Regions from separate parts of the Virgibacillus siamensis genome, predicted to be linked through region 1. Evidence: predicted binding sites of a transcription regulator. Region 1 holds the regulator's gene; the other holds the start of a gene.
What was found. The regulator NrdR, encoded in region 1, represses ribonucleotide reductase genes. The targets are predictions, from matches to a motif close to AACACNATATATNGTGTT.
Positions count from the first base shown of each region.

Region 2: a site for NrdR is predicted at 2,164-2,181, ahead of B1K71_RS11200 (vitamin B12-dependent ribonucleotide reductase). Genes of this name have one in related genera too.

Region 1 is NZ_FUIH01000007.1:1,703,247-1,706,757, forward strand. Features, by position in the region: gene B1K71_RS12410 (replication initiation and membrane attachment family protein) at 1-1,314, opposite strand, end outside; gene nrdR (transcriptional regulator NrdR) at 1,336-1,815, opposite strand; gene B1K71_RS12420 (cytosolic protein) at 1,843-2,235, opposite strand; gene B1K71_RS12425 (glyceraldehyde-3-phosphate dehydrogenase) at 2,387-3,418, opposite strand.
Region 2 is NZ_FUIH01000007.1:1,476,836-1,480,346, reverse strand. Features, by position in the region: gene gcvPA (aminomethyl-transferring glycine dehydrogenase subunit GcvPA) at 1-1, shown strand, start outside; gene gcvPB (aminomethyl-transferring glycine dehydrogenase subunit GcvPB) at 1-1,457, shown strand, start outside; gene B1K71_RS11205 (rhodanese-like domain-containing protein) at 1,517-1,882, opposite strand; gene B1K71_RS11200 (vitamin B12-dependent ribonucleotide reductase) at 2,269-3,511, shown strand, end outside.

The sequences.
Region 1 (3,511 bases):
TTCTTTCAGAAGTGCCGCAAACTCATCATTATTCTGTTCATATTCTTGATTGTTCCGGCTTGGCTGCTGCGGCTTCTTTTTCCTTTCTTTAAACCAATCCGGCACCACTTCCCTGGAAGGATTAGTTCGTTTATTATACTTTCCGGAAGTTTTATTCTTTTGAACGAATTCCTGTTCTTTTTTGGCAAAGGCCATTGCCTCTCTGGCAGTTTTCAAATTCGCACGTGACCAGTGACTGGCAATTTTCTCCATATATGCCTTTGACAGTTTCATATTAGTCTGCAGCAGAACATAGTGAATCAAAACATTCATAACTGGAGAAGGAAGGCCCTGCGTTGTCATAATATCCCGTATAACTTTCATATCCTGTCCGGAAGCCTGACCGCCATTTGATAAATCCTCCAGTAATTGTCTTGGTGACATTCTTTCCAATTCGGTAATAAACTGCTCTTGTCTTGATTGTGGTTTTTTTTCAGGCTTCACATCTTCTGAGGGCTTCTCTTTTTCTGTCAACTTTATTGTCGATTTCCGATGTCTGCTTTTGAACAGATCATGACACGCCTGCTTAAATTCATTATGATGAAGCAAATTTTCATCGGTCAACGCCCATAAAATGGCCTTTTCTGTATCAAGTCCTGTTAGATCGTACAATACCATCATTTGCGTAATCAGCTTCTTATTGTCCGGTGTCAGTACCTTTTTCACAGGAATCATTTTTCGCTGAAGCATTTGTTCAATCCATGAAAAATCCATTTCAACTCGATTTTGTGCTTCGTCATTAGAGTATTCCACTATAACACCACTGCCAGGTACCGGTTGAAATGTCTGAAATACATCGTGAAAAGAGGCAGTAACATTATTTTCTTTTGTCATTATTTCATCTTGCTGATACGTACGTTTAAGCATTTGAAACTTATCATTATCAATATGGTGATACAATAATTGCTCGAGCATTTCATCCTTAAAAAAAGCCGATGGGGCAAAAGGGCATTGCAGTTCATAAACATATGAATCATGCTCATCAAGGGATTGCTTAAATGTTTTAAGCAATCCGATTCCTTCAAGCTTTAGTCTTGCCCTGTAGATAGTATCCAAAGGCACATTCATATAATTCATTAAAGTATGATGGGTCTGGTTCCCTGTTTCCTGCTGCAGTTCTCTGTCATGCAAAAGTGTCTGATAAAGCATAACCGCTTCTATTCCAATCAGCGGCTGATAAAGATGCGTCAGTGATTTCGCATAATCAACAGGCAATTCACCTTTCAGAAATACATGATAACCTTCAATCGGCAATAACTTTCCAATAACATCCATATGTCTTTCCCTTTCTTTCCATTAGCTGTCTGACCCGGAGTTTTCTTTATCCGTTTTGATTAAGTCTTTAAGTTCATCCAGAAATACACTAATATCCTTGAATTGGCGATAAACAGAAGCGAAACGCACATATGCCACCTCATCAATATGTGAAAGCCGATCCATCACCATTTCACCAATTTGCTTGCTGTCAATTTCTGATACACCTGTATTTCGAAGTTCTTTTTCAACATCAACAGCAATTCCTTCTATTTTTTCCATTGGTACGGGACGTTTTTCACAAGCTTTGATTAATCCTCTGATAAGCTTATCACGGCTGTATTCCTGACGCGCACCATCCTTTTTCACAACAATTAACGGGACCTCTTCAATCCGTTCAAATGTTGTGAAACGAAAACCGCACTCTTCGCATTCTCTGCGCCTGCGAATGGACCGGCCTTCTTCAATTGGTCTGGAATCAAGGACCTTCGTACTTTTATTGTGGCAATTTGAACATCTCATTTCAGTTCAACCCCATTCATATTACATTTACCTGTTTGTTTTTGGAATTACGGGAAGTTCTTTATCAGCCTGGTTGTATAACTGCTGGATCACTTTCGTACTGTAACCCAGATCAAATGGAAAAGCCGATTCTGTCGTCACTGAAAAATCAATGGCTGTCTGATGCGGTCTGACCATGATAACAGTTCCCACAATAAACGCCTTTCTGCCTTTTACAATCGAAGCACTGATTTCCCCGCGTTCTTTGGATATAGCATTTATACGAAACGATTCATTTTTATTAAAAAAAGCTTCAAGTACATTCAATGCTTTGTCTTTTGTTGTCTTATAATAACGTGTTTGAAGCGAAGCATCCGGATGATTCTCGTTTGTTTCAGCATGATTGCTGAAAAATTTCCCCAAATTCTGTCGAAACGCCATTCAGTACACCTCGTCCAATAAATTATGTAACTTTATTTATTTTAACATGTTTTCGCCAATTGGACTAATCGTTTTATCATGGCAAACCAATTGATTGAAATAAAAAAGACCGGCCGCAATTATTGCGGTCAGCCTTTAACATGTACCCGGTTTATGATATCTTTACCTGTTTTTGATGAAGACAGCTGCCTACATATTTCGTCAAATCCAGAACCCGTTTGGAATAGCCCCATTCATTGTCATACCAGGCCAGAACCTTAACCTTCTTATCTTCCATAACCATCGTTGTTAAACCATCAATAATTGCAGAATAATCAGTGGTGGTGTAATCGATTGACACGAGAGGTTCCTCACTGTATTTAATAATTCCTTTCATTTGATTTGCTGAAGCCTTTTTAAATGCTTCATTTACTTTATCAATGGTGACCTCATCTTCAACATCTATCACAAGATCAACCAGGGAAACATTTGGTGTCGGAACCCTTAATGCCATACCATGCAATTTCCCTTTCATATTGGGTAATACCTCTCCCAAAGCTTTTGCAGCTCCAGTTGATGTTGGAATGATAGATTGATTGCATCCCCGGGCACGACGCAGATCTTTATGCGGATTATCCAGATTCTTCTGGTCACTTGTAAATGCGTGAACAGTAGTCATAAGTCCATTTACGATTTTAAAATTCTCATCCAGCACTTTCACAACAGGGGCCAGACAGTTTGTTGTACAGGATGCATTCGACACAACATCATCTTTATCAGGGTTATAAGTTTCTTCATTGACACCCATTACAATTGTGTTGTCTACTTCTTTTCCCGGCGCGGTAATAACTACTTTTCGTGCACCTGCCTCCAGATGCAATCCCGCACTCGCTTTTGTTTTGAATTTACCGGTTGCTTCCACAACCACGTCTATATCAAATTTTTCCCATGGCAGTTTTTCCGGTTCACGTGAACTTACATGATTAATAAATTTCCCATTCACTTCGATACCCTGGTGAAGCGGTTTCACTTCACCGTCAAAAATACCGTGAACACTATCATATTTAATGAGATGTGCAAGTGTTTCTGGAGGATAGCTCGCATTAATTGCAACGACCTCTAGTTGATTATCAGTAATTGCCTGACGAAAAACGATGCGTCCAATTCGTCCAAATCCATTAATTGCAATTCGGGTTTTTTTCATCTGTAGTCCTCCCATATATGTTATACTCTTTTTTGTAATTATCATAAATAGTATAACATATTTCAAGTAAAATGTGCTTAAAAGTTTGTGAAA
Region 2 (3,511 bases), 230 kb from region 1:
ATACAGACTTTCCATTGATTTTTGAACGCAGCAAAGAAGGGAGGACGAGTTACAGTTTTCCCGAGCTGGATGTACCTGAAATTGATTTAGGCAGTGAATTTGAAGACACATATGTACGACAAGAAGCGCCGGAATTGCCGGAAATAAGTGAACTGGAAATTATGCGCCATTATACAGCTTTATCCAATCGGAACTATGGTGTTGATTCAGGCTTTTATCCGCTGGGATCGTGTACAATGAAGTACAATCCAAAAATTAATGAAGATGTTGCGAGACTCCCCGGATTCAGTCATATCCATCCCCTGCAAAGTGTTAAAAGCGTCCAGGGTGCAATGGAAATGATGTATGATCTGCAGCAGTCTCTGGTGGAAATTACAGGGATGCATGAAGTATCGCTTCAGCCTTCAGCTGGGGCGCAAGGTGAGTGGACAGGGTTAATGATGATTCGGGCCTTTCATGAGGCAAATGGAGATTTCAACCGATCAAAAGTAATTGTCCCGGATTCCGCCCACGGAACGAACCCTGCATCCGCAACAGTTGCAGGTTTTGACGCTGTTACGGTAAAAACGAATGAAAACGGCCTGGTTGATCTGGAAGACCTGAAACGTGTTGTTAATGAGGAAACGGCAGCACTTATGCTGACAAACCCAAATACCTTGGGGTTGTTTGAGACTGAAATTCTGGAAATGGCCGAAATTATTCACGGTGCAGGCGGTAAATTGTATTATGATGGTGCAAACCTGAATGCGATTATGGGATATACCCGCCCGGGAGATATGGGATTTGATGTTGTGCATTTAAATCTGCATAAGACATTTACCGGTCCGCATGGCGGTGGCGGTCCCGGTTCAGGACCTGTTGGTGTTTCAGCTGAACTGGAAGCCTTTTTGCCAAAACCATTGCTGGTAAAACGGGATAATGAATATTTCTTTGATTATGATCGTCCACAGTCAATCGGACGAGTCAAACCATATTACGGAAACTTTGGCATTAATCTACGGGCATACACTTACATCCGGACAATGGGTGCGGAGGGACTGAAAAAAGTCAGTGAATATGCCGTGCTGAATGCAAATTATATGATGCGTAAACTCGAGGAGGAATATGTACTTCCATATTCACAGCATTGCAAACATGAATTTGTATTGTCCGGTAAAAAGCAGAAAAAATTGGGTGTACGTACATTGGATGTAGCAAAACGTCTGCTTGACTATGGCTATCATCCACCAACTATTTATTTCCCACTGAATGTGGAGGAGGCAATGATGGTTGAACCGACCGAAACGGAATCAAAAGAAACATTGGACGGTTTCATTGATACGATGCTCTCCATTTCAGAGGAAGTTAAAAATGATCCTGAGCTTGTTCAAGAGGCACCACACAACACAATTTTGAAGCGGTTGGACGAAACGACAGCTGCAAGAAAACCAGTCTTGCGCTATCAAAAAGAAAATTAAAAAAATGGGCGGGAGTTTTCCCGTCCATTTTTTACAGTTAAGAAAGATTAAATATTGATTTATTTAATCTTTCCTGTCCATTTTTTGAATCCGCCTTTTAGCTGATTTAGATCTTCATACCCTTTTTTATGCAGCAACTGTGCAGCACGCGCTGATCTGGACCCGCTTTGACAATAAAGGTAAACCGGCTTATCTTTCCGCAGTTCCACAAGTCGCTGCCGCATTTGTGTAAGCGGAATGTTCCGTGCCCCAAGGATATGGCCTTTTTTAAATTCCTGCGGTTCGCGGACGTCTATTAATTGGGCTTTACGATATCCTTCACGAAACTGGTCCTCTGTCAGTGTTTTTAAAACGTTTCGCTGGCTGAAATATCTGAACATCAGAAAGCCAAACACAATTACTAAAGCTATTACCAGAAATTCCATTTATGATGCCCCCGTATTTCTCTTATGTGTCATTTCTATTATATGGCTGAACAGACAATTTTTCAAAGTATTTTTTAGCCTAAATGCAATTTTGTCATATTTTGTCGAGCTGGTAACACAAATAAAAATTTTCAACCCACAAAATTGTTATAAATTGCGTATTTATATACCGATAACAAATAAATACTTTGTTTTTAGCGATTTATTGTCTGTTTTCTCGAGTTGACATTTTAACGTAAATTCGATCGAATTCCCATATATAGTACTCGATAAAAAATGTAAGCACAATATATTGTTTTTATGAAGTGGTTTATGATATGTTAATAGCAACAATAGATTTATCAGCTTACATACTGTTTATGAATCTCGATAAAGGGGCGATGGAAATGTCGATTGCTGTAGAAAAAAGCCGAAAAATTAATTTACAGGAACTGAATGAGGATGTCAAGTTATTCCCTCAGGTTCATCCCGTTACAGAAGATATGAAACTGACGCATAAAGGCGTGTCCAGATTGGTCATGCTGGATCGATATGCGTTTAAAGATACCGAAAAGAAAACATTAAAAGAAGGCGACTTTGTCGTACTGACAGTAAAAGCCGATCCTAAATTTCCTGCACGGGGATTAGGATATGTCAAATCAGTTAATTGGTCAACTAAAGAGGCTGAAATTAACGTGGATCCGGAATTTTTATCGGTTCTGGACAACAAGGAAGAAGCCTCAACTGGTATTGTGAAACGTTCCCTGGATGTTATTGATAAGCCACTGGAAGTATTTTATGAGCAGATTGCCAAACGAAATGCAACAGGATTGGCAAATGTTGAAACAACGGAAGAAAAACAAAAAGAGTGGTTTGACAAATTTTATGATGAATTAGGCGGCATGAATTTCATTCCAGCTGGCCGAGTGTTATATGGAGCCGGTGCTGACACGGAAGTAACGTATTTTAATTGCTATGTAATGCCATTCATTCGGGATTCCCGTGAAGGCATTTCAGACCACCGCAAACAAGTAATGGAAATCATGTCTCGTGGCGGCGGTGTAGGTACGAATGGCTCAACATTGAGACCAAGGAATACGTTAGCCAGAGGTGTCAATGGAAAATCATCTGGATCAGTATCATGGCTTGATGATATTGCAAAACTGACCCATCTTGTTGAACAGGGTGGATCAAGACGCGGTGCGCAGATGATTATGCTTGTTGATTCACATCCGGATATTATGGAATTTATTATTTCCAAAATGCAAAATCCAAGAATTCTTCGTTTCTTAATTGAGAATACGGAAGATGAGCAGATAAAACGTCTTGCGCAGGAAAAGCTGAAATTCACCCCGCTTACTGAAACGGAGGCTGATTTGTACCAGGGTATTTTAAACTACCGTTCGATGCCTGGACAAGGCGGTTTTACGAAAGATGCATTTGAAGAGGCGGAACAAAAGCTGCTTACTGGCGGCACTTATACTGTTCATAATCCTGAATTTCTGACAGGTGCGAACATCTCGGTTTGCATAACAAAAGATTTGATGGAAGCAATCGAAAATGATGAAATGTATGAATTACGTTTCCCTGATGTTGAAAATTACACTCCAGAGGAAATGGCTGTGTATAATGAGAAATGGCACGAAATTG